2 regions of the Streptomyces sp. NPDC107538 genome follow, and region 2 is predicted to be linked to the other one. Evidence: predicted binding sites of a transcription regulator. Region 2 holds the regulator's gene; the other holds the start of a gene.
The links. The regulator HspR, encoded in region 2, represses chaperone genes until heat shock. The targets are predictions, from matches to a motif close to TTGAGNNNNNNNNNCTCAA.
Positions count from the first base shown of each region.

Region 1: the regulator HspR is predicted to act here: its motif matches at 1,596-1,614, upstream of dnaK (molecular chaperone DnaK).

Region 1 covers NZ_JBVKAY010000006.1:513,577-516,980, reverse strand. Annotated here, with positions in the region: gene ACZ7MG_RS23870 (vWA domain-containing protein) at 1-1,025, shown strand, start outside; gene ACZ7MG_RS23865 (OsmC family protein) at 1,138-1,563, shown strand; gene dnaK (molecular chaperone DnaK) at 1,689-3,404, shown strand, end outside.
Region 2 covers NZ_JBVKAY010000003.1:580,277-583,680, reverse strand. Annotated here, with positions in the region: gene ACZ7MG_RS13140 (fibronectin type III domain-containing protein) at 1-1,496, shown strand, start outside; gene ACZ7MG_RS13135 (heat shock protein transcriptional repressor HspR) at 1,567-2,040, opposite strand; gene dnaJ (molecular chaperone DnaJ) at 2,046-3,227, opposite strand; gene grpE (nucleotide exchange factor GrpE) at 3,291-3,404, opposite strand, start outside.

The DNA.
Region 1 (3,404 bases), on a different contig from region 2:
CGGAGGCCGGGGAGATCTACATCAACCCGCTGCGCCGGTTCGACGACGAGGAATGGCGGTTCATCCTCGCCCACGAGATGCTGCACGCCGCCCTGCGCCACGGCGACCGCCGCGGCACCCGCGACCCGTATCTCTTCAACGTCGCCGCCGACTACGTCATCAACGGCTGGCTGCGGGAGATGCGCGTCGGCACCATGCCCGACGGGCTGCTGTACGACGCCGGGCTGGCCGGGCTGTCGGCCGAGGAGGTCTACGACCGGATCGCCGGCGATCTGCGCCGGATGCGCCGGCTCGCCACCCTCCGCGGCAAGGGCGCCGGTGACATCCTCGGCGGCCCGCTCGGCTCACCCCGTGACTACGTGGACCTCGACGAGTTCTACCGCAGGGGCCTCGCCCGGGGCTTCGAGCTGCACGAGCGGCAGGAACGCGGGCTGCTGCCCGCGGGCCTGGTCGAGGAGATCCGCGCCCTCAGCCATCCGCCGCTGCCCTGGGACGCGCAACTCGCCCGCTGGTTCGACGAGTTCGTGCCCCGCCCGCAGCCCGTACGGACCTACGCGCGCCCCTCGCGCCGGCAGTCGGCGACCCCCGACATCCCGCGCGCGGGACGGTACTTCCCGCCCGAGGAGATCGCCCGCTGCACCTTCGGTGTCGTCCTCGACACCTCCGCCTCCATGGACCGCACGCTGCTCGGCAAGGCGCTGGGCGCGATCGCCTCGTACGCCGAGGCCCGTGACGTACCGGCCGCCCGTGTCGTCTTCTGCGACGCCGCCCCGCACGACGCGGGCTTCGTCCCGGTCACCGAGATCGCCGGGCGGGTCCGGGTCCGCGGGCGCGGCGGTACGGAACTGCAGCCGGGCGTCGATCTGCTGCTCCGGGCCGAGGACTTCCCGCGGGGCGCGCCGGTGCTCGTCATCACCGACGGGTGGTGCGATGTGCTGCGGGTGCGCCGTGAGCACGCCTATCTGATTCCACAGGGCGCTCGTCTGCCGTTCACCGCGCGGGGGCCGGTGTTCAGAGTGAGATGAGCGTCGCACGCGCCGGAGTGTGATCGGATGGGGCACGGAACCCGGCAACGGGACCCCGGCAAGGGGGTTCTGGCAGCCGGACCGGCATCGTGACCCACAGAAAGGACTCATCGTGGCCACCACGCGCACCGCACACACCGTCTGGGAAGGCGAGCTGCTCAAGGGCACCGGCACCGTCACCTTCGACTCCTCCGGCATCGGTTCGCAGCCGGTGTCGTGGCCGTCGCGCGCGGAGCAGGCGAACGGCAAGACCAGCCCCGAGGAGCTGATCGCGGCCGCCCACTCCAGCTGCTTCTCCATGGCGCTCTCGCACGGCCTCACCGGCGCGGGCACCCCGCCCACCCGTCTGGAGACCAAGGCCGACGTGACCTTCCAGCCCGGCGAGGGCATCACCGGTATCCACCTCACCGTCCGCGGCGAGGTCCCCGGTCTGGACGCGGCCGGCTTCCAGGAGGCGGCCGAGGGCGCAAAGAAGAACTGCCCGGTCAGCCAGGCCCTGACCGGCACGACGATCACGCTGACCGCCGAACTCGCCTGACGGTCTGCTTCGCGCGCCCCGTCGCCGCCCCGTTGACAAGTGCCCACTCAAGTTTTGTGCTGGTGGTGGGGACACTTGGCGGAACCTCGCGGATCCTTGCGGATCTCCGCTGGAAGGGGACGGCGATGGGGCGTGCGGTCGGGGTCGATCTCGGTACGACGAACTCGGTGGTGGCTGTGCTGGAGGGCGGCGAGCCGACGGTCGTCGTCAACGCGGAGGGGCAGCGGACCACACCCTCGGTGGTGGCGTTCGCCAAGAACGGCGAGGTGCTGGTCGGCGAGGTCGCCAAGCGGCAGGCCGTGACGAACGTGGAGCGCACCGCGCGCTCTGTCAAACGCCATATGGGCGACGGGGGTTGGCGGTTCCCCGAGCAGGGTGCGATGCAGGGTTCGGCGCAGGGCACCGTGGACGGCACCCGCTACCGGGCCCAGGAACTCTCCGCGCGCGTCCTGCAGAAGCTGAAGCGGGACGCCGAGTCGTATCTCGGGGAGGACGTCACCGACGCCGTCATCACCGTGCCCGCGTACTTCGACGACGCGCAGCGGCAGGCGACCAAGGAGGCCGGCGAGATCGCGGGCCTGAACGTCCTGCGGATCATCAACGAGCCGACGGCCGCGGCCCTCGCGTACGGGCTGGACCGGGGCGAGGAGCAGACCGTCCTCGTCTTCGACCTCGGCGGCGGCACCTTCGACGTCTCCCTGCTGGAGATCGGTGACGGGGTCATCGAGGTGAAGGCCACCAACGGGGACACGCGGCTCGGGGGCGACGACTGGGACCAGCGGGTCGTGGAGTACCTGGTCAAGAGCTTCCGGGGGAAGTACGGCGTCGACCTCGGCACCGACAAGATGGCGCTGCAACGGCTGCGTGAGGGCGCGGAGAAGGCCAAGATCGAGCTGTCCAGTTCCTCCGAGACCTCCATCAACCTCCCCTACATCACGGCCTCCTCCGAGGGTCCGCTCCATCTGGAGGAGAAACTGACGCGGGCTCAGTTCCAGGAGCTGACCGCCGACCTGCTCGACCGCTGCCGGGCGCCGTTCCAGCAGGCCGTGAAGGACGCGAAGGTGAAGGTGGCCGCGATCGACCGGGTCGTCCTCGTCGGCGGGTCGACGCGGATGCCCGCCGTCACCGATCTCGTGCGGGAACTCACCGGCAAGGACCCGCACAAGGGGGTGAACCCCGACGAGGTGGTGGCCGTGGGCGCCGCGCTCCAGGCGGGCGTCATCCGCGGCGACGTCAAGGACGTCCTCCTGCTGGACGTCACCCCGCTGTCCCTGGGCATCGAGACCAAGGGCGGCATCATGACCAAGCTCATCGAGCGCAACACCACGATTCCCACCCGCCGTTCGGAGATCTTCACGACGGCAGCCGACAACCAGCCCTCGGTCGGCATCCAGGTCTACCAGGGGGAGCGGGAGATCGCCGCGTACAACAAGAAGCTCGGCGTCTTCGACCTCACGGGTCTGCCGCCGGCCCCGCGCGGGGTGCCGCAGATCGAGGTGGCCTTCGACATCGACGCCAACGGCATCATGCACGTCTCGGCGAAGGACCTCGCCACCGGCCGCGAACAGAAGATGACCGTGACGGGCGGCTCCGCGCTCCCCAAGGACGACATCGACCGGATGATGCGGGAGGCCGAGCAGTACGCCGACGACGACCGCCGGCGCCGGGAGGCCGCCGAGACCCGCAACCACGCCGAGCAACTCGTGTACCAGACGGAGAAGTTCCTCCGCGAGAACGAGGAACGGGTCCCGGCCGACAGCCGCGCCGAGGTCGAGACCGCGGTGGCCGAGGTCAAACGCCTCCTGGACCACCCCGAGGACACGGCCCCCCTCCGCACCGCC
Region 2 (3,404 bases):
AGAACTGGGGCACCAAGGCCCCCGCCTCCGGTCTGCCGGCGAACAACTTCGCCGTCCGCTGGTCCGTGACCCGTGACTTCGGCTCCGGCGGCCCCTTCACGCTCTCCGCCTCCGGCCTGGACGGCATCCGCGTCTACGTCGACGGCGAGCGCAGGATCAACCTGTGGAAGAACGGCACGTCGACCGCCTCCAAGACCGTCGACCTGAGCCTCTCCAAGGGCAAGCACACCCTCCGCGTCGACTACGTCAACTGGACCGGCTCCGCCAAGGTCAAGTTCACCTACGCGCCCCGGACCCCGGCCACGGTCGACAAGGTCAAGCCGCTCGCCCCGACCGGGCCCAGAGCGGCCTACGACGCCACGACCGGCAAGGCCGCGCTCACCTGGACGTCCAACAAGGAGATGGACCTCGCCGGCTACCGGATCTACCGGCGGCTCGCGGACGGCGCCTACGGCACCAAGCCCCTGGCGACCACCACCTCCACCAAGTACACCGATACCCTCCCGATGACGGGCGACGCGTACGCCTACCAGATCCGCGCCTACGACAAGGCCGGGAACGAGTCGGCGGGTTCCGCCGATCAGGCCGTACCCACGGTCGACCGGACGGCCCCCGCCGCGCCCACCGGGCTGAGCACCGGCTCGCGGCAGAACGGGCTGAGCGTCGGCTGGGCCGGGGTCGCCGACGCGGTGTCGTACCGCGTGTACCGGGCGACGAGCGCGGACGGGACGTACACGCTGCTCGGCGACACGGACCAGGTGTCGTACCTGGACACCACGGCCGAGGAACGCACCGCCCACCACTACCGGGTGACGGCCCTGGACGCGGCGGGCAACGAGTCCGCGCGGTCCGCCGCCGTCAGCGGCACCCGCAAGGACCTCACCCCGCCGCCCACCGTCACCGGGCTGTCGGTCACCCCGACCGAGTACGGCTTCGAGCTGGACTGGGACGCCAACCCGGCGCCCGACCTGTTCCGGTACGTCGTCTACGCGGGCGAGCTGCTGCGCGACGAGGAGGACAGCGTCTGCTCCGCCCACCAGGAGGTGTGGCTGGGGACCGACGTCACCTCGTACACGTACACCACGCTCCCGGACGGCGTGGAGCGCTGCTTCCTCGTCGACGCCTACGACTCCTCCTGGAACTCCCCGTACGAGTGGAGCCGCGCGGGCGAGATCGTGAGCGCCACCGAGCTAGACATGACGCCGAGCGTGCCGACGTCCGAGGACTCGCCGCTCCAGCTGACGGCGGTCCCCGACGCGGAGGAGAAGACCGTCGACCTGTCCTGGTCCGCCGTGGACGACGCCACCGGCTACCAGGTCTACCGCTGGAACCCGGACACCGAGGCGTACGAGAAGCTGGCGGCCACCACGACGGCCACCCGCTACCTGGACACCGGCGCCGCCAAGGGCACCACCCACTTCTACCGGGTCACCGCGCTGTACGCCGACGGCACCGAGTCGGCGGCCGACGGCGACCACGCGATCCTGAGGCCCTGAACCCCCAAGTAGGGGTGAGGGCCCGGAGGTTCGTCGTGAACCTCCGGGCCCTCACCCCTACTCGAACCGGTCAGTCGGCGGACGGCTGGCGCCCCTTCGGCCGCCACACCACCAACGCGCTGCTCTGCTGCACTTCCTGATACGGCACCAGGTCGCGCCGGTAGGAGGCGTGGACCGCGGCCTCGCGCTGGCGCATGGCCGCGGCGGCGCCGTCGAGGGCGGCCTCCATCTCGGCCATGCGCGACTGGAGCGCGGCGACCTGGTTCTCCAGCTCGATGATGCGCTTGATGCCGGCCAGGTTGATGCCCTCGTCCTGCGACAACTGCTGCACCGTACGCAGCAGTTCGATGTCACGGGCCGAGTAGCGACGGCCGCGCCCGGCGGTGCGGTCCGGGGAGACCAGCCCCAGCCGGTCGTACTGACGCAGGGTCTGCGGGTGCAGACCGGAGAGCTGGGCGGCCACCGAGATGACGTACACCGGTGTCTCTTCCGTCAGCTCATAAGCCCGGTTACCGAATGAATTCTGCCTACGGCGGCCGTCCATCACCTTCATGCTCCCTTCGCGGCCTGGAACAGCTCCGCTCGCGGGTCCTCGCCCGCGGTCGCCTCGCGATACGCCTCCAGCGCGTCACGAGCCTTCCCCGACAGGTCCTGCGGGACACTCACCTCGACCGTGATCAGCAGGTCCCCACGGGTGCCGTCCTTGCGGAAGGCGCCCTTGCCCCGGGCCCGCATCGTACGGCCGTTGGGGGTGCCCGGAGGCAGTTTCAGGGTGACCGGCGGTCCGCCCAGGGTCGGGACCCGGACCTCACCGCCGAGGGCCGCCTCGGTGAACGTCACCGGGACGGTCACCGTGAGGTTGTCGTCCTTGCGGCCGAACACCGGGTGCGGGTCGACATGCACGACGACGTACAAGTCGCCCGCCGGGCCGCCCCGTTCACCGGGAGCGCCCTTGCCGCGCAGCCGGATCCGCTGGCCGTCGGAGACGCCCGCCGGGATCCGGACCTGCATGGTCCGGGACGACTTGGCGCGCCCCGAGCCGTGGCAGATGTCGCACGGGTGCTCGGCGATCAGGCCCCGGCCCTTGCAGTCCGGGCAGGGGTCGGTCAGGGAGAAACCGCCGCCGGAGCCCCGCGCGACCTGGCCGGTGCCGACGCACGTCGGGCACACCCGGGGGGTGCCGTTGGCGTCGCCGGTGCCCGAACAGGCCTTGCAGGGCGACTGCGAGGACATCCGCAGCGGGACGGTCGCGCCCTCGATGGCCTCGGTGAAGCTCAGCGTGACCTCGGACTCGATGTCCTGGCCGCGCCGGGGCTGCACCCGGGTGGTGCCGGAGCTGCCGCGATTGAACAGGCCGCCGAAGACATCGCCGATGCCCCCGCCGAAACCGCCCGCCCCCTGGCCGCCGCCCTGTGCGCCGCCGCCGAAGAGGTCGCCGAGGTCGAAGTTGAACGAGCCGCCGCCGGCGCCGGGTCCGGGGCGGAAGCCGCCGTTGCCGAAGAGGGCGCGGGCCTCGTCGTACTCCTTGCGCTTCTTGGGGTCACCGAGGATGTCGTTGGCCTCGGAGATCTCCTTGAAGCGCTCCTCGGCCTTGACGTTCCCCTTGTTGGCGTCCGGGTGGTACTCGCGGGCGAGCTTGCGGTACGCCTTCTTGATCTCGGCCTCGGTGGCGTCCTTCGGGACGCCGAGGACCTTGTAGTAGTCCTTCTCGATGAAGTCCTTGGTACTCATCCGCGACGTCCCTCCTTCCACTCACCTGGCTCACCCTGCGTGCCGTTGTCTCGGCCTGTGGCGTCAGCCCTCGTCCGGGCCACCGCTCTCCTTGTCGTCGGCACCGGAGGAACCGGAGGCACCCGCCGCCTGCTCCTCGGAGCCCTCCGCCTTGACCGCCTGCGCCCCCGGCTGGGG